2 regions of the Janthinobacterium sp. SUN128 genome follow, and region 1 is predicted to be linked to the other one. Evidence: predicted binding sites of a transcription regulator. Region 1 holds the regulator's gene; the other holds the start of a gene.
What was found. The regulator FliA, encoded in region 1, starts transcription of late flagellar genes. The targets are predictions, from matches to a motif close to CTAAAGTTTNNNNNNNNNNNGCCGNTA.

Region 1 (11,063 bases):
GGGCGTGGGCGAAGCGTTCAACGGCCAGTTCCTGGCGATTAATCCCGGCATGGCCAGTGGCACCTTGCCGGGCCTGGCCACGAACGATCCCGCTTTCGGCTTGCCCGCCACCTGGATCGACGCGAGCTTGCGCGACCAGGCCCAATCGATGGGTTACACGGTGGTCGACGCAGGCACCGTGGTGGCCACGCACCTGAACCACCTGATCACCTCGCACGCTTCCGAGCTGCTGGGCCGCGCGGAAGTGCAGTCGCTGCTCGACCACCTGGGCAAGGAGTCGCCGCGCCTGGTGGAAGACCTGGTGCCGAAGATGCTGTCTTTGTCGACCTTGCAGAAGGTGCTGCAGAACCTGCTGGCCGAAGGCGTGCACATCCGCGACATGCGCACCATCATCGAAACCCTGGCCGAGCATACGGTCAGCACGCAAGACCCTAACGACCTGACGGCGCTGGTGCGCGTGGCCCTGGGCCGCGCCATCGTGCAGCAACTGTTCCCCGGCTCGGCCGAACTGTCCGTGATGACCCTCGACAGCCGCCTGGAGCGCCTGCTGATGCAAGCGATGGGCAATGGCGGCGACGGCGCCGGCATCGAGCCGGGCCTGGCCGACACCATCGCGCACCAGGCGGGCCTGGCCGCGCAGCAGCAGGAAGCGCTGGGGCTGACGCCGGTGCTGCTGGTGCCGGCGCCGCTGCGCGCCTTGCTGTCGCGCTTCCTGCGCCGCGCCTTGCCGCAGCTCAAAGTGCTGTCGCATGCGGAAGTGCCGGAAACCAAGACGATCCGTGTCACGGCGCTGGTGGGGGCACAATAGTTGACAGCATTAGTACCGGAGTCAGACCCGCCGGGTCTGACCCCGGCCCTTGCCTTTGGTCAAATAAACATCAATTTCCTCTCGGCAAACTGAATAACGGGTACTTTCCCGTCCTGTTCCTTCGATCGTTTCCTGCAAGCATCGCTAATAATGGAAACTGTCCGGGTGATCTGTGTCCATGTGGAAGACAGCACTCAAGCAACAGGAGTCGATGATGGTCACACAGTTCAGCCAATATTGCGCCACCCCCGCCTTGGGAGGCCGGTCATGAATGTGAAGAAATTTACGGGCGCCTCGTCGCGCGATGCGCTGCGCAAGGTGCGTGAAGCGCTGGGCCCCGATGCCGTGATTCTGTCGAACCGCCAGGCCGATGGCGTGGTGGAAATCCTCGCGCTGGCCAATGACGATGCCGCTTCGCTGGCGTCGCCGCCGGCCGCCTCCGAAATGGCCCAGCCCCGTCCCCAGTTGCAGACCCAGTTCGCCACGCCGCAGCGTCCGGCCGCCCCGGCCCAGCGCCCAGCTGCGCCGCGTCCCGCCGCGCCGCGCCAGGCTGCCTCCGAGCCAGTGGACATGGCCCGCATGCAGCAGATGATGGCCAGCGCGCTGGCGCACGTCAAGGAAAACGCCGCCGCCGAGATGAGCGGCATGATGAATGAAATCCGCGCCATGCGCGGCATGATGGAAACCCAGCTGGCGGAAATCTCGTGGGGTTCGACGCAGCAGCGCGAGCCGCAAAAAGCCGTCGTGCTGCGCGAAATGCTGGCCGCCGGCTTCTCGGCCAGCCTGGCGCGCTACCTGATCGACAAGCTGCCGGCCGGCCTCGATGGTGCGCAAAGCATGCGCTGGATCAAGACCGTCCTCAGCCGCAACCTGAATACGGTGGCCAATGAAGACGCCATGCTGGAGCAGGGCGGCGTGTTTGCCTTGGTGGGCCCGACCGGCGTCGGCAAGACCACCAGCACGGCCAAGCTGGCGGCCCGTTGCGTGATGCGCCACGGCCCGGAAAAGCTGGCCCTGATCACCACCGATGCCTACCGTATCGGCGCGCACGAACAGCTGCGCATCTACGGCAAGATCCTCGGCGTGATGGTGCATTCCGTGAAGGACGAGGCGGACTTGCGCATCGCCCTGAAGGAATTGAAGAACAAGCACACGGTGCTGATCGATACGGTCGGCGTGAGCCAGCGCGACCAGATGGTCACGGAGCAGGTGGCCATGCTGTCGGGCGCCGGCGCCGATGTGAAACGCCTGCTGTGCCTGAACTCCACGGCGACCCAGGAAACCCTCAACGAAGTGGTGCGCGCCTACCAGGGCAGCGGCCTGGCCGGCTGCATCATGACCAAGCTCGATGAAGCGGCCTCGATCGGCAATGTGCTCGACGTGGTGATCCGCCAGAAGCTGAACCTGTTTTATGTGTCGAACGGCCAGCGCGTGCCGGAAGACCTGTACCTGGCCGACCGCGGCTACCTGATCGACCGCGCCTTCAAGCTCAAGCGCGATGCGGCGGCGACGCAGTTTTCCGATGCCGAACTGCCGCTGCTGATGGCGCAGGCGGCCGCCCGCAACAATGAAGCGCGCGGGGTGCACCTTGGCTAATTTCGATTTCGACCAGGCCGAAGGCTTGCGCCGCATGCTGGCCGGCCCGCAGCCGCGCGTCATGACGTTCCTCTCGGCCACGCCGCAGGACGACAAGGGCGCCATGCTGGTCAATCTGGGCGCGTCGCTCGTCTACGGCGGCAATGACGTGCTGCTGCTCGACGCCAGCGGCGGCAGCGATGGCGTGGCGGCGCGCCTGGGCCTGGCGCACGGCGCCAGCCTGCGCGACGTGGCGCGCCAGCAGTGCGGCCTGAACCAGGTCATCCACCAGGTGCCGCAAGGCTTTGGCGTGGCCAGCCTGGGTGCGCGCAACCATTTGATGGACAGCATGGACTATGCGGGCGAGGACGAACTGCGCCGCCTGGGCAAGACGTTCGAGGTGCTGGCGCGCCAGAGCGGCATCGTGCTGGTCGACGGCGTCGTGGCAGACGAGGGCGATTGCTTCCCCGTGCCGCTGATGGCTTCGTCCGATATCGTCGTGCAAGTGTCGACCAGCGCCACCTCGATCAAGGCGGCGTACTGCCTGATCAAGCGCCTGAGCCAGGAACTGGGACGCCGTCCGTTCGGCATTCTCGTCACCGGCGCTTCCGAATCCGAGGCAAAAGTGGTATACGATAATATGGCGCAGGCGGCGAGCCGCTACCTGGCCGTGAAGCTGACTTCGATGGGTTCGGTGCCTGCCGACGAATATCTGCACCGGGCGGCGCGGCTGGGCCGCAGCGTGGTCGATGCGTTTCCGCTGGCGGGCGCCTCGGTGGCGTTTCGCGGACTGGCCGAGCGGCTGGCCCGTTCGGCGGCACCGGTGCTTGGCGGCACCTTGTACCAGACGGGGAGCCCGCACCAGTTCAGCGCCTGAATCGAACCGTAGCACCAGATAAGATGAGAAAACAATAAGCAGCCTATGTACACGGTCAAAGGGAAATCGAACAAGGACTATTTGCTGACGGAGCACATTCCGCTGGTGAAGCGTCTGGCGCACCATATGAAGGCGAAATTGCCGCCTTCGGTCGAGGTCGATGACCTGATCCAGGCCGGCATGATCGGCCTGCTCGATGCCATTAGCCGCTATGAAGAGACGCATGGCGCGCAGTTCGAGACGTATGCCGTGCTGCGCATCCGCGGCGCCATGCTCGACGAATTGCGCACCAGCGACTGGCTGCCGCGCAGCATGCGCCAGAACATGCGCAAGATCGAAGAGGCGATGAGCACCTTGCAGCAGCGCCTCGGCCATCCGCCGACGGAGTCGGAAGTGGCGAAGCTGCTCAAGATGTCGCTGGCCGACTACCAGGAAATGCTGGGCGACGGCGGCGGCCACCAGCTCGTGTACTACGAAGACTTTCATGACCCGGACGGCAATGACAGCTTCCTCGACCGCCACTGCGTGGACGAGGACAGCGACCCCTTGCGTTCCCTGCTCGATACCGATTTCCGGCAATCCGTGATCGATGCCATCGACGCGCTGCCACCACGCGAGAAAATACTCATGGGCCTGTATTACGAAGAAGAGCTGAACCTGAAGGAGATCGGCGCGGTGATGGGCGTGTCGGAGTCGCGCGTCTCGCAGCTGCATACCCAGGCCGTCGCGCGCCTGCGCGCAACCTTGAGGGAGCAGGCGTGGACTGGTCCAGCGTAATCGGGCTGGCGCTGGCGCTGGCGGGCCTTTTGGTCGGCCAGGCACTGGAAGGCGGCAAGATGGCCTCCCTGCTGCAGCCGGCCGCCTTTGCCATCGTTGTCATCGGCACCTTCGGCGCCGTGCTGCTGCAAACGCGGCTGCGCACCTTCGTGCGCGGCCTGGAAATGCTGCGCTGGGTCTTCTTGCCACCGGCCGACACGCGTGCCGCGCTGGCGCGCGACATCGGGCAGTGGAGTCTGACGGCGCGGCGCGACGGCCCGCTGGCGCTCGAGCGCCTGATGGAAAACACGGCCGACCGCTTCAACGCCAAGGGCTTGAGGATGATCGTCGACGGCATCGCGCCCGACAAGCTGCGTCAGCTGCTCGACGTGGAAATCTCCGCCTATGAAATGGCCGAGCGCCAGGCCGTCAAGGTGTGGGAATCGGCGGCCGGTTATTCGCCCACCATCGGCATCCTGGGCGCCGTGCTGGGCCTGATCCACGTGATGGAAAACCTCACCGATCCGAGCAAGCTGGGCGGCGGCATTGCCGTGGCGTTTGTCTCGACCATCTATGGCGTCGGCCTGGCCAACCTGCTGTTCCTGCCGGTGGCGAATAAACTCAAGGCCATCGTCTCGCGCCGCGTGCTGCAATACGAAATCACGGCCGCCGTGCTGTACGACATCGCCACGGGCGACCATACGCGCATCATCGAAGAGCGCGTTTCCAGCCTGCTGCACGAGCACTGACCATGATGCGGCGCGCGCGCAGGAAGTATGACGAGGAACCGGACAACCAGGACCGCTGGCTGATCTCGTACGCCGACTTCATCACCCTGCTGTTCGCCTTCTTCGTTGTCATGTACGCGATTTCGCAAGTCAACGAAGGCAAATACCGCGTCTTCCAGAATGCCATCGGCCAGGCCTTCAGCCTGGAAAAGGGCGCGCCGCCCATCATCATGGAAGCGCCGCAGGCGATCCCGCTGCCGAACCCGGCCCTGAAACGCCGCACGGAAGCCATCCGCCGCGAGCGCGAACACATGACGCGCCTGGCGCAGGACCTGACCTCCACCCTGGCGCCGCTGGTGAAGGAAGGCAAGGTGCGGGTCACGCAGACGAGCCGCGGCGTGAGCGTGGAAATCAATGCCAGCGTGCTGTTCGACCCGGGCGCGGCGCGCCTGACGGTGGAATCGGACCAGGCCCTGCGCGCCGTCGCCGTGCTGCTCAAGGACGATACGCACGACGTGCAGGTGGAAGGGCATACGGACGTGCAGCCGATCAGTAATTCCAACTTTGCCTCGAACTGGGAATTGTCGGCCGCGCGCGCCAGCGCCGTGGTGCGCCTGTTCATCGCCAGCGGCGTCAAGGCGTCGCGCCTGACGGCCGTCGGCCACGCCGACAACATCCCCGTGGCGCCGAACGAAACGGCGGAAGGGCGCGCGCGCAACCGCCGGGTCGCCGTGACGATTTTGTCGGGCATCCCCGAAACGGTGACAGAAGTGCCGACGGCGCCGGTGGCCAACTAGACGGGTCTTTCGGGCCGCTAGGGTCAGGCGCATGTCATTCGGTGGTCATACTGGAATGCTAGGCTGTCGCACTTCTTTTCAGCCTCCAGGTCTATCCCATGTCTTACTCCAGATTGTTGCTTCCTTCGGCTATCGCCATCCTGTTGAGCGTCGCCGCTTGCGGCGGCGATAACGACCCGTCCAGCAGCGTGCCACCGGTCCCCACTGGCCGCTGGATCGCCGGCGACCTGCATACCCACACCACGCAATCGGCCGATGCGGATGTCAGCCAGACGCTGGACAAGGTGCTGGCCAAGGCGTTCGGCAGCTACGGACTCGACTGGATGGCGCTGTCCAACCATTTGCGCGTCTCCACGCGCGACGCACTGGGCGCGCCGCTGCCGACGCCCATCCCGATGTCCATCGGTGCCGAGCGCTATGAAATTCCACGCGTGCAGGCGCTGCAGGCGGGCGGCACCTATGCCGACAAACTGGTCTTTTCCGGCTTCGAGTGGGACATGCCGACCCACGATCACATCGGCATCGGCCTGTTCGAGGGCGCGGACAAGCTCAGTGCCAGCACCCGGGGCATGAAGGAGTTCGAGTACCTGTTTACCACGCGCGACGCCAGCATGTTCGACGCTGCCGATGTTGCAGCATGGAAAGCCAAACATGGCGAAACCCGCTATAACAAGACGGCAGCCGATGCGCTGCAAGCCATCAACTGGCTCAAGCAGAACTATCCGGAGACCAGCTACGCCGTCATCAACCATCCATCGCGCAACAAGGGCAGTTACAGCATCGCCGACTTGCGCGCCTTTAACGATGCCGCCCCCAACATCATGTTCGCCATCGAAGGCATGGTCGGCAACCAGATGGAACCGGACCGCGGCGGCTACACGGCCGCCTATACGGACGACAATGCGCTGCTGCGCGTGTATGGGGGCGTCGATTACGTGGTGGCCAAGCTGGGCGGGCCATGGGATGCGCTCCTGGGCGAGGGGCGCCGCATCTGGAACCTGACCGATTCGGATACCCACTTCAAGATCGTCGGCGGCAACAGCAGCGGCTATTTCCCCGGAGAGTATGCGAAGAACTATGTGTTCAACAGCGCGCAAGGCGCGCCGCTGGCGAAAGACTTGCTGGCCGGTTTGCGTTCGGGCAAGATGTTCTCGACTTACGGCGATCTGATCAACGCGCTGGACTTCAACCTGGCCAGCAAGGACGACCGCAAGGAGATGGGCGGGGAGCTGAAGGTCGGCAACGGCGATAAAGTCACCATTACCATCCGCTTCAGGAGCCCGGCCAAAAACAACTACGAAAAACCCGTCGATAGTGGCGTGGTCGCCGGCGTCAAGCCCGTTGTCGACCATGTCGACCTGATCGTCGGCGATGTGGGCGCGAAGGCGGCGGCGGGTACGCCGGCCTACAACGTTGCCGCCAATGCCAGCACGCGGGTGCTCAAGCGCTTCACCAGCGCGGACTGGAAAGTCGGGGCCGACGGCTACTACAGCGTAAGCTACGAAATGACGGCGACGAAGAACCAGTATTTCCGTTTGCGCGGCACCAATCTGGGTACCGATGTCGCCGGCCTGACGCAGGCTGGCGAGCCGCTGGCCGACCAGCGAACGGGCACGACGGACAGCACCCAGCGTTTCAATGACATCAACGACCGCAATTACCGCAGCCTGTGGTTCTATTCGAATCCCGTATTCGTCACCTTGCGTTAATACGCTGCACGGCGCGCCACCGGATGGGGCGCGCCGGGCTTGATCCCGCTTCCACTTGGTACAATCGCGCCTTCTCCCTTTTTATCTCCCCATCATGAAAAGCAGCTCCCTGGGCGGTCTCGTCTATTCCACCGAAACGGGCCGCATGTGTCCCGCCTGTCGCCAGCCGCTGGCGCAATGCGCATGCAAGGCGCAAGCCAAGGCGGCGCCCGCGGGCGATGGCGTGGTGCGCGTCTCGCGCCAGACCAAGGGCCGTGGCGGCAAGAGCGTCACCGTGGTCAAGGGTTTGCCGCTGGACGCCATGGCGCTAGCCCTGCTGGGCAAGCAGTTGCGCACGCAGTGCGGCTCGGGCGGCACGGTCAAGGATGGCGTGATCGAGGTGCAGGGCGACCATGTCGACACCATCCTGGCCGCGCTGACCAAACTGGGCCACCAGCCGAAAAAGGCCGGCGGCTGAGCGTGCGGAGGCGTGCGGCCCGCTGCCGCAGGCCTGTGGTAACGTGCATTTCCTTTTATGCGCCACCTCATCATGAATAGCAAATTGACCGGCATCGCCTGCGCCGCTGCCATCGCGGCGGTACTGGCGCTCGTGTACTGGCCCGCACCCGACGCCGGCGCGCCGCAAGCGGATGCGGCTGCCGCCAGCGCGCCGGCGGGGCGCAGCCTGGAATCGTATCTGAATATCGACGCCGCCCCCGTCGCCGATGCCGCGCCCGTTCCCGTGACCTTGGCGCGGCAGCTTGCGCGCCTGGCCGCCAGCGGCAGGGCGGAAGACGCGTATGCGGCGTTCAGCCTGATCGACGACTGCATCGTCTTCCAGCAGGAAGGGCGCTTGCCGGGCATGGAATTCGAGCTGGGCCGCGAGATGACGGTGGAAGAAAAAGCCGCCCAGCAGCAGCTGTGCGCGGGCCTGACACAGCGCCAGCGCGAGGACCGCCTCGGCTACCTGGCCACCGCCGCCAAGGCGGGCGTGCCGGGCGCGGCCACCCTGTTCCTGTCGGAAGGCCCGTTCGGCGACCGCAGCGCGCTGCGCAACCGTCCCGACGATCCGCTGGTGCAGGCATGGAAGCGGCAAGCCATCGCCCAGCTGACGGCGCAGGCGGACGAGGCGGAACTGACCAGCGTGGCTACCCTGATGATGGCGTACTTGCGCGATGGCGAGGTGGTGCGGAAGGATGCGCCGCAAGCGTATGGCTACCTGCTGGCCCTGCGCCAGGTCTACGACGATATCCTCGCGCCCGGCGTCACCAATCCGTATCAGGATGAGTACTGGCACTGGCTGCAGGCGGAGCTGACGCCGGAGCAGCAAGCCGCGGCCAGCGCCAGGGCGCAAGCCATCGTGGCGAAATACCGCCAGCATGCGGGGCGTCCCGCGCACGGTTGAGCTGGCAAGGCCGCTGCGCCTTGCCGGGTTGCTGTTAAGGTTGCTGTTAACTAAGGGGGATTAGCCGATGACGACGCGCCGGCTGGCCGTGTTCGTCGTCGGTTGGCCGCTGGGGCCGTAGAAATTGCCGCTTTGGGCCGGGGGGCGCATGGCGTTCAGGGCGCCTTGCGTATGTACCATATGCTTGTTGACGAGCAGGCTGTTCAGGCGGTTTTGTTCCTTGGCTTCGCGCGTCGTCTCGAGCAGGGCTTTCCACAGGGGCGCCGCTTCCGCTTCGCCGGCGCCCACCAGCCAGTCTTCCATGCCCGCTTCGGCCGCCATGAAGCCGGCCGCCGCCAGCGCCTGGTGGCGTTGCGCCGCCAACTGGCTCAATTGTCCTACGAGTGCCGTCTTGCGCACCGTGAGCTCCGTGATTGCATCGATGTCAGCCGCAACCAGATGCCGCTGTTCTTCTTTCATCAATGCCAGCAATGTGGTCATGAGCTGGTGCTCGTCGCGCAGGCTGGAAAACGGAGTCACTGATTGCATGAGGGAACCTATCTATTTCGTGAGTGCAGCAAGTCCTTGACCGTGTCGAGGAGACCGTCCGCCACTTTTTCTGAGTTGACCTGGAACTGGCCGTCGGCGATCGCCAGCTTGATGCGTTCGACTTTTTTCGTGTCGAACACGGCGCCGCTGCCGGCAGTTGCACTGGCCGCTAATGCCTGTCCTTGCGGCGACAGGCGTACATTGTCCGACGTTGTCGGTGTTGCCTGGGCTTTCTCGGCATTCCGGGTGCCGGAGGTACTCGCGGGCGCCACCGGCAGGCCGGGATTGCTTTTAATGGTGTTGTCGGTAATTTTCACAGCGTGATCCTCGTCTGGTCGAAGTCAAAAAACTCCGGGATATGTGTCATTATCGGCACCTTCTCCCGAAACTTTAGTGCGCCAGACCACAATATCGCTGTCCATCCGTGTTTAAAAGGCGACCTCCACCAAGCCGCCTGCGCGCGCCACGCCGCTGATCTGCTGGCCGCTCTGCGTGCGTACCTGCACCGTCTGGCCATCGCCGGCGCTGCCGATGGCGCGCCCTTCTGATGCCACCTGGAAACCATTGCCACTGGAAACGACGCGTACCAGCTGGCCTTGCATCACCACCGGCTTGCGGCGCAGGGTGTCGAGGCGCATCGGCGTGCCGGGTGGCAAGGAAATATTCGTGCTGGCGCCCACCACCTGGGCCATGTCCGTGGCGATGCCTGCCGGCAATGCGGCCAGGTCGCCCTGCATCGTTACCAGCTGGCTGGCGTCGATGGCTTGCCCTTGCGCCAGCGGCACGGCGCTGGCCACGTAGTCGCCGACGACGGCCACGTTCGCTTGCAGATAGATGGTCCAGTTGCTTGGCGCCGTGCAGCGCACGCCGACGGTGGTCTTGCCCCAGGCGCGCGCGCCCGGCGCCATGAATGCTTGCGGCGCGGGGCAGGCGGCCAGGTTCAGGCGCGGATCGACGGCGCCGACGGTCACCGTTACCTTGCCGGGCAAGCCGTTGCTTTGCACTTGCAGGAATTGTTCCACGCTGTTGCGCAGCGCTTCCGGCGTCTGGCGGCCGGCGTTTTGCGCCTGGGCCAGCAGTGGCAGGGAGGCAAGAGCGAAGAGGAAAGCAAGCGGTGTTTTCATGGTGATAGGCCTCTGGAATAGTGCCATGATAGTGCGCGCGGCCCCGTTCGAAGCCCCGATTAAGGGGTAAAAGTAAGGTCTGATCCGGCGATGGTCTTGCTGGTGGGCGCCGTACTATGTTTCCTGTCATCACTAATCCGCCATCCTTCCGCCATCTCGGGCGCCAGTGGCAGATCTTTCCGGAGCCTGACATGATAGGGAAACTCGACGATTACATGCGCTTCAACGAGACGGCGCTGAGCCTGCGCTCGACGCGCCAGGAATTGCTCGCCTCGAATATCGCCAATGCCGACACGCCCAACTACAAGGCGCGCGATGTCGATTTCGCCGCCGCGCTGAAGGGCGCCATGGCGCGCAAGGATGGCGTGCCGCCGGCCCTGAAGGGCACGGCGCCGCAGCATATGCCGGGCAAGGGCGTGGCCGCGGCTGCGGGCGCAGCCGGCGGCGGCAAGGTCGAGACCCTGGCCGACGGTACGCCGCTGCTGTACCGCGCGCCGGCCCAGGGCGCCGTCGATGGCAATACGGTGGACATGGATCTCGAGCGCAACGCCTTTGCCGACAATGCCATCCGCTACGAGGCGGCCGTGACGTTCCTTAACTCGCAGATCAAGGGCATGCTGACGGCCATCCAGGGAGGACAATAATCATGTCGCTATTTAATATCTTCAATGTTTCCGGTTCGGCCATGAGCGCCCAGGCGCAGCGCCTGAACACGGTGGCCAGCAACCTGGCCAATGCCGATAGCGCCACCAGCGCCACGGGCGAAGCCTACCGCGC
Region 2 (11,063 bases), on a different contig from region 1:
CCGCTGCTGGTGCCCGGCATCGGCGCCCAGGGCGGCGACATTGCCGCCACCGTCGGCGCGGGCCAGACGGCCAACGGCATGGGCATGATGATCAGCTCCTCGCGCGCCATCATCTATGCCACGCCGCAGGCTGGCGAAGACTACGCCGACGCGGCGCGCCGCGTGGCCATTGAAACGCGCGATGCGATCAATGCGCATCGTTCGGTTTAAGTTGCATGCATAAAAAATGCAGGGCTAGCCCGGCATTTTTCATTGGTAGGTCGGCTTGGCCGCATGGCGTAAGCCGACATGAGTCGTCGTCGGCACTTGTCGGATTACGCTTCGCTAATCCGACCTACCCGACTTTCAGTCGCGCATGGGCGCCACCATTTCCACGTAATCGTACAACTCACCCAGAATTTCCTCGCCACGCTCATCCACGGATTCCGACAGCACGTCGATTTCCGTAAACAGCATTTCGATGGTGCGGGCGCCGCCATCGCCGTCGAACAGGCGGGCGGCGCGGTGCTGCTCCCAGCGCAGGCTTTCCGCTTCGCTCAGGGTTTGCGGGAAATTGCGGGCGCGGTAGCGGAACAGCAGTTCCTGCAGGCGTTCGTCGGCAAACGAAGGGCGGGCCGTGGCCAGCTTGGCCGGCGTGTCGTGGCGCAGGGATTCGAGCAGGCGGCGGTCGTCGTTGCTGACGAAACCATTGTACAAATCCTCATCCACGTCCAGCGCGACATTCGCGCCCGGGCGCTGGAACACTTCGGCCCAGATGGCATCCATGTTCGGCGCCGTGGCGGCCAATTGCGCGTTGACCTTCGCCGCGTCCAGATCGATGCCCCACTGCGCGGCCATGGCCGGCGACAGGGTTTTCAGATTGCCGACCAGCATGGGCGACTTGTTCAGGTGCACGCTTTTCACGGGCAGGCGCGTCATGCCTTCCGGCATGGCGTCCTTGCGCGTAAACAAACGCGTGCGGATGGTGTCGGCGTCCAGCTGGAACAGTTCGCGCGGATCGTAGGCGCAATCCCAGACGAGGATTTCGTTTTTATTGCTCGGATGCGTGGCCAGCGGCCAGACGACGCCCAGGCAGCCCCGTTCGGCGGGGAACATGCCGGACACGTGCAGGAAAGGCTGGCGCTCGCTGGCGGCCAGGTGCATGCCCATTTCGCTGGCGACCCTGTCCTTCTTGTGCAGGGCCAGGCAGAATTCGAACAGTTTCGGCTGTTTTTCCTTGATCAGGCGCGCCAGGGCGATGGTGGCGCGCACGTCGGACAGCGCATCGTGCGCCGCTTCGTGGGCCAGGCCATTGGCCTTGCTCAAGTGTTCCAGCTTGAAACTGGTCTGGCCATCGTCGCGCTTCGGCCATTCGATGCCTTCCGGGCGCAGCGCGTGCGTCATGCGCACGACGTCGAGGATGTCCCAGCGGCCGCAATGGTTTTTCCATTCGCGCGCATATGGATCGATCAGGTTGCGCCAGAACAGGAAACGCGTGACTTCATCGTCGAAACGGATGGTGTTGTAGCCCACGCCGATGGTGCCCGGTTCCGAAAAGGCCGCTTCGACGGCGGCGGCGAACTGGTGTTCGGGTACGCCCAGCTGCAGACATTGCTGCGGCGTGATGCCCGTGATCAGGCACGATTGCGGGTCGGGCAGGAAATCATTGGCAGGCTGGCAATACAGCATGATCGGTTCGCCGATCTCGTTGAGCTCTGCATCCGTGCGGATGGCGGCGAACTGGGCCGGGCGGTCGCGGCGCGGCTGGGCGCCAAAGGTTTCGTAGTCGTGCCAAAGAAAGGTCTGGTTAGTCATTGATGGTCGTTACTTGATGGGTTATCCGGGCCCGTGAAAGAGCCGCTGCTACAGTTTTCTGAAAACCTGCCGATACTACACGAGAGGATGGTCATCATCGCGTTTCCCGCATGGTGGCATACATTGCCTGTTCAAGGAGGTCTATCGTGTCAATTCCCATCGCCGCAAGCGGCAATTCCACCCCTTCCGTGACTTCCGTCAGTACGGGCGTTGCCGGCAAGGACGATAAAGTCCAGCAAAAGGACGGCGTCAAGACTGAAATGAGCGTTAACGACCGCACCAAGCTGCAATTGAACGCGTCCATCATGCAGGCGTCGCTGAACGTGTCGATCGGTTCCGAGAACGAACCGCTGGCGCTGCTGTACAAGACGGCCATCACCAACATCAATGAAGCGCTGAGGGGCCAGTATGGCGAAGACGCGATCCAGAACGCGGCTTCGCAGGATAACAGCGCCGAAGCGACGGCGAACCGCATTGTATCGCTGTCGACGGGGTTTTTTGATGCGTTCAAGAAACAGAATCCCGGCCTGGACGACGATACGGCCCTGAGCAAGTTCATGGACACCATCAGCGGCGGCATGGAAAAAGGCTTCAAGGAAGCGCGCGATATCCTGGGCGGCTTGAAAGTGTTGCAAGGCGATATCGCCGGCAATATCGACAAGACGTATGAACTGGTGCAGAAAGGCTATGCGGACTTCATCGCCGCGCACAGCAGCAAGAAGGATGAGGCCGCCAAGCCGGCCGACAGCAAGGCTGCCTGATCATTATTACGCCGGAAGCGCCTGAGAAAATGTCCAGGGCTAGGCGCATTGCCGAAGGCAGTACGAATGTACGGCGAGGCAATGCAACGACGCCATGGGCTTTTTATCAGGTGCTTACGCGGTTGCGCCCGCCCGCCTTCGCGCGATATAGCGCCGCGTCAGCCGCGGCGATCAGCGCATGGTCGTCCTGTTCGGCCGCCAGGCTGGCTACGCCGAAGGAACCCGTGATGTGCGGCAACGCGCTGCGCATGTCGGCGAAGATGACGGCGAGCTGCATGCGTTCGCACAGGCGCTCGGCGACCCGCAGGGCCACGTGTTCGTTGGTGTCGGGCAAGATCACCATCATTTCCTCGCCACCATAACGCACGGCAAAATCCGTGGGCCGCAGAGCTGCGCCCAGCACTTGCGCGGCGATGCGCAGTGCCTGGTCGCCAGCCTGATGACCGTGCGTGTCGTTGAAGCGCTTGAAATGGTCGAGGTCGATCATCACCAGCGACAGGGGCGAGCCGCTGGCGTGGGCCGTGACAATCATGTTCGGCAGTAAATCCGTCAGCCAGGCGCGGTTGTACAAGCCCGTCAGGCTGTCGACCATCGACAGCTGGCGGTAGAATTCGCCCAGTTTCTGCCGGCGGCGCAGCAGGGCATTGGCGGCGCGGATGCGGAAGGACAGCAGCCGCAGCAGGTTGCGCGCCAGGCCGTTCGACTGTTCGATCAATTCCCAGACGATGGCCGCGTCGATCACCAGCAAATCGGTTTCTTCCAGGGCGGAAATGGCGGCGAGGTTGCTCGCTTCATCGAGCACCGATTGTTCGCCCACGCTTTCGCCGGGCAAGACCTTGCTGACGGTGCCGTCATCCATGCCCGTGTGGGTGTCGGCGGCCACGGCCAGCGAGCCGCGCAGGACGATGTACAGGCTGGCGCCTTGCGTGTCGGCAATGGCTTCGCCCGCTTCGAGGCGCATGACGGGGCAGGGCGCCAGCATGGCAGCCGTCTGGCTATCCGCCCCATCGCGAAATAGCTGTAAATCGCCGATGTTGCAGCCTGAAGCGCCGAAGTTGCCGATCTGTTCCACAATCACACTTTCAAAAAGCCGGCGCGCGAGCAGGGTGCCGGTATCTTCATGATAGCGTAAAGCAGCCTTGGCTGTAACGGCAAAGGCTTGCTTGAGGTCACTTACTGTGAGAAATACGACAATTATTTCATTGCCGCGTTAATACGCTGGAACACTTGCTGTTTTAGTATGGATGTTGCCGCGCGTGAACGGCGGGGCAGATGTGCAAAGGCAGCCTTGAACGGCTGCCTCAGTCTCTGGAAATCCTGCGGGTGGGGAGTTACTCGGCGGTTTCTTCCGCTTCGGCCGTATCGATCACGGCATTCTTGCCGGTGGCGTGGCGCTTGCTGTCTTGCAGGCGGCCCAGGGCGCTATCGATGGCGCGTTTCAGTTTATCCGTGGCGCCGGCAACGGATTGATGCACGGTGGCGTTCTGTTCGGTCACGGCAATCGGTTGATAGCCAGCAACGCGTGCCTCCATGACGCAGCGGATATCGTCGGCGCCGCCTTTCGGGCCATTCGTATCGCTGATGTGGACTTCGATGCGGGTCAGGTTGTCGCGGAAGCGGTTCAGTGCGCTTTCAAGTACGGATTGCACATGTTCGTTCAGTCCAGCGGTGTTGGCGATGGTGCTGTCGGTATGAATATTGATTTGCATATGCTTACTCCTGTCAATTCAAAAAAAACCCATCTCAGGCGTGATGCGGCCTGGTTGCTGCCTCATGCACATGACCTCGTGTATGGAACTTATCTTACTCCTCTTTCCAGTATTTCAAGAGGGTGCGCACGATTAAGATGGGCTTAACCCTTCAGCCAGGTCAAGTTTCCACTACGAAATTATTTACCCTCAGCCATTGATGAGACCGGCCGCGATATTGATCGACAGCCCCAGCACGACCAAGTTGAAGAAAAAGCTCAGCACGGATTGCCCCAGCACGATCTGCCGCATCATGCGCGTCTGCACGGAAACGTCCGACGTTTGCACGGCGACGGCGATGGTGAAGGCGAAATACAGGAAATCCCAGTAATCGGGGTCTTGCTCATCGTCGGGAAACTTCAGGGGGCGCAGTGCGGGGTCGGCCTGGTAATACAGGTGGGCGTAATGAAAGCAGAACAGGGTGCCGACGAGGAACCAGGAGCCGACCAGGGTGAGGATCGTCAGGCCGTAGTGCAGCGCGCGCTCGTCCGGCGCCATGTCTTTCATCGAGGACAGCTGCGAGACGATGGCCACCAGGCTCATCACGGATGCGACGGACAGGGCCGACAGGACGGTTGCCGCCCGCTCGTCCTGGCGCGCCGCCATGGCTTTCACCTTGTGATGGTTGGCGCGCATCATCATCCAGGCCATCGTCGCCAGGTAGAACCAGACGGCCACGTTCCACGCCGTCAGCAAACGCGTCATCTGTTGCCAGGATGCGGGCAGCAGCAGGCCGGCCGCCACGCCGATAGCCGTGGCCATGCTCAGGTGGGGGCGGCTGCGGATGAAGCTGTGGAATGGAAGCGTGATTTTCATGGTGCGGGTTCGTCAGTGGCGATAGCGCATCTTAGACCTTATGCGCTTGCCGTGGTGGCCGTCCTGGCGGCCGCTTCCTTCTCGTGGTGGGGGAAGCGGTCCATGCGCGACAGCACGGGGAACATCACGGCCCAGATGCCCGTCACGGCCAGGGTGGCGGCGCCGCCGAAGAGCACGGCGCGCACGAGGCCGAACCAGCCGGCCGTCAGGCCCGATTCGAATTCACCCAGTTCGTTCGAGGCGCCGATGAAGACGGCATTCACGGCGCTGACCCGGCCGCGGATCTCGTCCGGCGTCTCGAACTGCACCAGCAGGTGGCGGATGTAGACGCTGACCATGTCGCCGGCGCCCATCAGGAACAGCGCCGCCAGCGCCAGCGGGAAATAGCTGGTGCTGCCCAGCACCAGGGTGCCCAGGCCGAAGATGGCCACGCCGCCGAACATCCAGGCGCCCACGCGGCGCGTGATGGGGAAGATGGCCAGCGCGATCGAGCACAGGGCCGCGCCGGCCCCCGGCGCCGTGCGCAGCAAGCCCAGGCCGCTGGGGCCGATATGCAGCACGTCGTGCGCCAGCGCCGGCAGCAGGGCCGTGGCGCCGCCGAACAGCACGGCAAACAGGTCGAGCGAAATGGCGCCCAGTACGATGGGTTTCGACCAGACGAAGCGCAAGCCTTCGAGCAGGGTATGCCAGCTGACGGGTTCGCGCTTCACCACTTGCGGCGCGGGCGTGGTGGCGCGCATCAGCAGGACGGACACGACCAGCAGTGCGGACGAGATCAGATACACCACCTTGGGGCCGAAGTAGTACAGCAAGCCGCCCAAGGTAGGCCCCAGGATGATGGCCACGTGCGAGCTCGACGAACTGAGCGCCACGGCGCGGCTGAAATGTTGCGTGGGCACCATGTTGACCAGCACGGCTTGCGTGGCCGGCATCATGAAGGCGCGCGCGCTGCCGAACAGCACCAGCACGGCAAACACGGGCCAGACGATGGACAGGCCGCTCAAGGTGAACGCCAGCAGGGCCAGCGCGCAAGCCAGTTGCGCCGCCAGGCACCAGGCGATGATATTGCGGCGGTTATAGCGGTCGGCCACGTGGCCGGCAGGCAAAATCAATACCAGGAAAGGGGCGAATTGCGCCAGGCCGATCAAGCCCAGGTCGAACAGGCTGCCCGTGATCTGGTACACCTGCCAGCCGATGGCCACGCTTTGCATCTGCACGGCCACCGTGCCCAGCACGCGGGCGGAAAGATAAAAGGCGAAGTTGCGGTGACGCAGGATACTGAAGCCGTTGCCGGCAGAGGCGAGAGACATGAATACTTTCCAGGACACGACGGGGTGAGGCGGGTGGCGGCAGCGGATGCCGCGCCAGCAGCACCCCGCTGTCTGGATGCTTACTTGACCAGGTCGGCTTCCGTGGTGAAGGCGTCCGCGTAGAACTCGTCGGCTGGCAGTTGGCACAGTTGCACGAAGTCGCGGTGGGCCGCATCGACCATTACGGGCGCGCCGCAGGCATACACCTGATACGCGGACATGTCGGGCAAGTCGGCGATGACGGCCTGGTGCACGAAGCCCGTGCGGCCTTCCCACGCGTCTTCCGGCAAGGCGTCCGAAACGACGGGTACATAGGTGAACTGCGGCAAGTCGGCGGCCCACTGGCGGCACAGCGCATCCATGTACAGATCGTGCGGACGGCGGCCGCCCCAGTACAGGGTGATCGGGCGCGTGGATTGCTCGTTGATCATGTGCTCGACGATGGCTTTCAAGGGAGCAAAGCCCGTGCCCGAGGCCAGCAGCACGACGGGCTTGTCGGAATCTTCGCGCAGGAAGAAAGTGCCCATCGGGCCTTCGAAGCGCAGGATGTCGCGCTCCTTCATGCTGCCAAACACCTGGTCGGTGAACAGGCCGCCCGGCAGGTGGCGGATGTGCAGGGTCATCGGGCCGCCATCGGCGGGCGCGCTGGCCATGCTGTAGCTGCGGCGTTTGTTGTCGCGTAACAGGATTTCGATATACTGTCCGGCGCGGTAGTTGAGGCGTTCGCTGGCTGGCAACTGCAGGGTCAGCACGACGACGTCGGGCGCGACTTTCTCGATGGTGGTCACGCGCGACGGCATTTTCTTGATCGGGTAGTCGCTGCTGCCCGCCACTTCGCGCGCTTCGATGACGAGGTCGGCGTTGGTGGTGGCGCAGCAGAACAGGGAAAAGCCGGCCGCTTCCTCTTCCGGCGTCAGGGCGCGCTGCTGGTGCGCCTTGTGCTGGACGGTGCCGGAAAGCACTTTGCCCTTGCAGGAACCGCAGGCGCCATTTTTACAGCCATATGGCAGGCCGACGCCGGCGCGTATCGCCGCCGCCAGCACGGTTTCGTCCGCTTCGCAGCTGAACTGGTGGCCGCTGGGCTGAACAGTAACTTGAAAAGTCATACAATCCTTGAGATGAAAAATATGTTAATGCACTCTTTGCGCAAGCCGTCAGGCTTGCCGCGCCTGCTGATCCTGGGCTGCGGCGACGTCGGCATGCGGTTGCTGCCCTTGCTGCGTACGCGCTTTCGCGTCTTTGCCGTCACCAGCCAGCCGGCGCGCTGCGCGCAGCTGCGGGCGGCCGGCGCCGTGCCCATCGTGGCCAACCTCGACGAGCGCGCCAGCCTGAAACGGCTGGCGGGACTGGCGACGATGATCGTGCACCTGGCGCCGCCCCGGTCGTCGGGCTTGCTGGACCGGCGCACGCGCAATCTGGCCGCCATTTTACCCGAGCACGCACGCATGGTGTATGTGAGTACCAGCGGCGTGTATGGCGATTGCGGCGGCGCCTGGGTCGATGAGACGCGGCCGACGGCGCCGGCGAATGCGCGTGCGAAGCGGCGCGTCGATGCCGAGCAGGTCTTGCGCGGCTGGGGCGCGCGCCGCGGCGCCAGCGTGGCCATCCTGCGCGTGCCCGGCATCTATGCGGATGACCGCCTGCCGCTGAAGCGCCTGCGCGAGGGCACGCCAGCCCTGGCCGTGGATGACGATGTATACACCAACCATATCCATGCCGATGACCTGGCGCGCATCATCGAACGGGCCTTGTGGCGGGGCAAGCCGGGGCGCGTGTATCACGCCAGCGATGACAGCGAACTCAAAATGGCGGAGTATTTCGATGCCGTGGCCGACACGTTCGGCTTGCCGCGCCCGCCGCGTCTGCCGCGCGCCGAACTGCAGCAGGTGGTCACGCCGATGCTGCTGTCATTCATGTCCGAATCGCGCCGCCTGCACAATACGCGCATCAAGCGCGAGCTGGGCGTGCGCCTGCGCTACGCGCGCGTGGCCGATGCCTTGCGGTCGCTGTCTGCCGACGGGGCCGGCATCGGGTAAAATGGCCGGTTATCTGCGCACTTTTCCTGGGCCGGCGCGCAGCGCGCCGTTCCGGCGGTGCGCCATTTACTTAAGGAATACCGCATGAGCACCCTCACTTACGAAGAATACCTGGACGAGGTCACCACTGTCCTGACGGAACTGTATGACCTCGACGACGACGCCGCCATCAAGCTGGTCGTGGCGGCGCAGGACGCCGAATTTTTTGTCCCGCACGATGCCCATGAAGAAATGCGTACCGCTGAACAAGCCAAGAAGGATGCGGTCACCTTGTTCGAGCGCAAGCAGAATCGCCAGCAAACGCAGGAAAAACAGCAGCAGCGCGTGCGCCAGCAAAAGAAATAAGAACGGATCACTGGGCCTCTGGCCGCCTGGCCATGGCGCAACATGGGCTTCGGCGCAATGCCGGGGCCCGGCCATTTGATGCAGCGCAAACGTGCCATGGCACGCTGGCGATATGGTGAGCAATGTCGTCACGCGTCTGGGCTCTTGTGGCGGGCTCGGCATCTACAATGAGCGTGGCGTTGTTTCCCGTCAGCAGGAGCGAGCCATGCGAGCTACGAGTCACCCCAGCAAGGAACAGGTACGCGCCTATATGCGCCGGCGCGAACGCGCGCTGCAGCCTCCGCCGCCGCCCGATGAAATCCGCCGGCAACTGGCCTGGTGCCGCGTGGATGCCATTCAGGGCACTTGCCCGCTTGCCACCCCGGCTGGCGTGGCTGCGCAAGGCTGGTATTTATCAGCGGAAATGGCCCGCCTGAGCACCCTCATGGCCATAGCCTGGCTCATGCATAGCGGTGTTGCTCATCGTAAAAATTGATGACGTGCAGCAAATTTTTCCAATTTGAGTTATCCTCTAGCACATTCCAAGTGCGTCAATTCTCTTCAATTATCACAATTTTGCTTTAAGTTACGCAAAAATCAACAATAGCGTGTATTATATTGTTTGCGGCGTAAAAGCCGCATAAGTGATGGCGCTTTTTAGTGTGTTTACCCTGAATTATTGCAGAAGAGACATTCGGTTTCTTTTTGCCTTAATACAACAAGTACGGATTTTCGATCATGTCTCTCAAACAAATTACCTCTTTGCCTACCTACAACCCGAATCGCGTCCTCGATGCGATCATCGACAAGCTGCAACTGAAGAACGATGCGGCCCTGTCGCGAGCACTGGAAGTGGCGCCACCGGTCATCAGCAAGATTCGTCACAACACCTTGCCGATCGGCGCCACGATCCTCATCCGCATGCATGAAATCAGCGATTTCAGCATTCGTGAACTGCGCGAGTTGATGGCTGCCTAAGAGCGCCTGACAGACGGCAAACTGAGAGGTGCCGTCTGCGTTAGTCAAGCTTGCCGCGTGCGGCAGCCATACCTGCCTTCCCGTTTTCTATTGCGTGTCCGGGCTCAGCGTCGGACGATCCGTATAGAAGCGCCCTGTTTCCAGACCAGTCGGGGATGACTCGACCAGCGCTGCGGCCACTTTGCCGGGCGCGCTGGAAAATGCGGTCTGGGCAGCACCGGTGGCGCGGCCCGAATACGCGGTCGCTTGAACCGCAGCACTGGAAAACGCCGTCTGCACGGCCCGGCCAGAATACGCCGTTGCCTGTACCGCGGCACTGGAAAACGCCGTTTGTACGGCGCGCCCCGAATACGCCGTCGCCTGCACGGCCGCGCTGGAAAATGCCGTCGCCTGTACCGCCGCACTGGAAAATGCCGCCTGCACGGCGCGTCCCGAATATGCCGTCTCCGCGCGGAGATAATCTTCCCCGAATGTCTGCTCGTACAACTGCTTCATGCGTTCGCCCACGCGGTGGTGCGCCGCTTCGTCGTCTTCGCCGCGCAAGCCGATGTACGGGAAGTGATGCAGGAAGTAGCCGAACACCTGTTCGCAATCCGCCGCATATTTGAGGGTATCGAGGATGTGGTAGTGCCAGAAGGTATCGACGTCCATCAGCGGCGCCGTTTCTTCCTGCGGAAACTGTTTCATCAGGATCAGGAAGCGGCGGTATTCGAATTCCACCGCATTCGCCTTCTCGAGGCTCCATCCTTCGCCTGACTCCCGGTGCATCAGCTTGACCTTGATCGCGTCCAAATTCAAATCGGCAATTGCCTTGAAACTGTCGTTCGTATCCATGAATGTCCTTTGGTAAAGAGCGTTGTGGGAACTGCGGTAAAACAAGGGAAAGCGGTGGCTGTGTACTCCTGGCAAGTAGTCGGGGAATGCCTGGCCGATGGCGGGCAGGCGCTAAGTTGTTCTACATCAATATTGCATCTAATTACAAAATACGCAAGCTGAGCTTGTTTCATGCGGAACGCGCGCCGCTCAGCTGCTGGCCCGGCTTTCTTCCTGGTAGGGAAACGCGGTGGCGTCCGCGCCCAGCGGTACGCTGACATGCACGCTCATGCCGGCGCCGGGGCTGCTTTCAATGTAGAAAGTACCACCCAGCAACTTTATACGTTCTTCGATACCCACCAGGCCAAACGAGCCCAGCTTGTTGCGCCCGTCGATGGCCGCGCCCACGCCGTTGTCGCTGACGCTCATCGACACCGTATCGCGGCACTTTTCCAGCTTGACTTGGACGCGGCTGGCATTCGC

Region 2: O3297_RS21565 (DUF5610 domain-containing protein) is a predicted target of FliA. The motif match lies at 1,843-1,869, and genes of this name have one in related genera.

The regions. Positions count from the first base shown of each region.
Region 1 covers NZ_JAPWHY010000001.1:3,388,098-3,399,160, reverse strand. The annotation lists gene flhA (flagellar biosynthesis protein FlhA) at 1-808, shown strand, start outside; gene flhF (flagellar biosynthesis protein FlhF) at 1,076-2,404, shown strand; gene O3297_RS15365 (antiactivator of flagellar biosynthesis FleN protein) at 2,397-3,260, shown strand; gene O3297_RS15360 (RNA polymerase sigma factor FliA) at 3,306-4,037, shown strand; gene O3297_RS15355 (flagellar motor protein) at 4,019-4,765, shown strand; gene motD (flagellar motor protein MotD) at 4,771-5,541, shown strand; gene O3297_RS15345 (S-layer protein) at 5,640-7,250, shown strand; gene O3297_RS15340 (translation initiation factor Sui1) at 7,345-7,707, shown strand; gene O3297_RS15335 (hypothetical protein) at 7,780-8,634, shown strand; gene O3297_RS15330 (flagella synthesis protein FlgN) at 8,695-9,162, opposite strand; gene flgM (flagellar biosynthesis anti-sigma factor FlgM) at 9,171-9,479, opposite strand; gene flgA (flagellar basal body P-ring formation chaperone FlgA) at 9,591-10,286, opposite strand; gene flgB (flagellar basal body rod protein FlgB) at 10,478-10,930, shown strand; gene flgC (flagellar basal body rod protein FlgC) at 10,933-11,063, shown strand, end outside.
Region 2 covers NZ_JAPWHY010000002.1:325,549-336,611, reverse strand. The annotation lists gene pyrF (orotidine-5'-phosphate decarboxylase) at 1-210, shown strand, start outside; gene sbcB (exodeoxyribonuclease I) at 346-1,794, opposite strand; gene O3297_RS21565 (DUF5610 domain-containing protein) at 1,941-2,555, shown strand; gene O3297_RS21560 (GGDEF domain-containing protein) at 2,662-3,627, opposite strand; gene O3297_RS21555 (HPF/RaiA family ribosome-associated protein) at 3,887-4,264, opposite strand; gene O3297_RS21550 (DUF1345 domain-containing protein) at 4,454-5,119, opposite strand; gene O3297_RS21545 (MFS transporter) at 5,158-6,429, opposite strand; gene O3297_RS21540 (CDP-6-deoxy-delta-3,4-glucoseen reductase) at 6,510-7,535, opposite strand; gene O3297_RS21535 (SDR family oxidoreductase) at 7,548-8,465, shown strand; gene O3297_RS21530 (hypothetical protein) at 8,550-8,810, shown strand; gene O3297_RS21525 (hypothetical protein) at 8,923-9,285, shown strand; gene O3297_RS21520 (hypothetical protein) at 9,528-9,767, shown strand; gene O3297_RS21515 (hypothetical protein) at 9,855-10,601, opposite strand; gene O3297_RS21510 (CHASE domain-containing protein) at 10,791-11,063, opposite strand, start outside.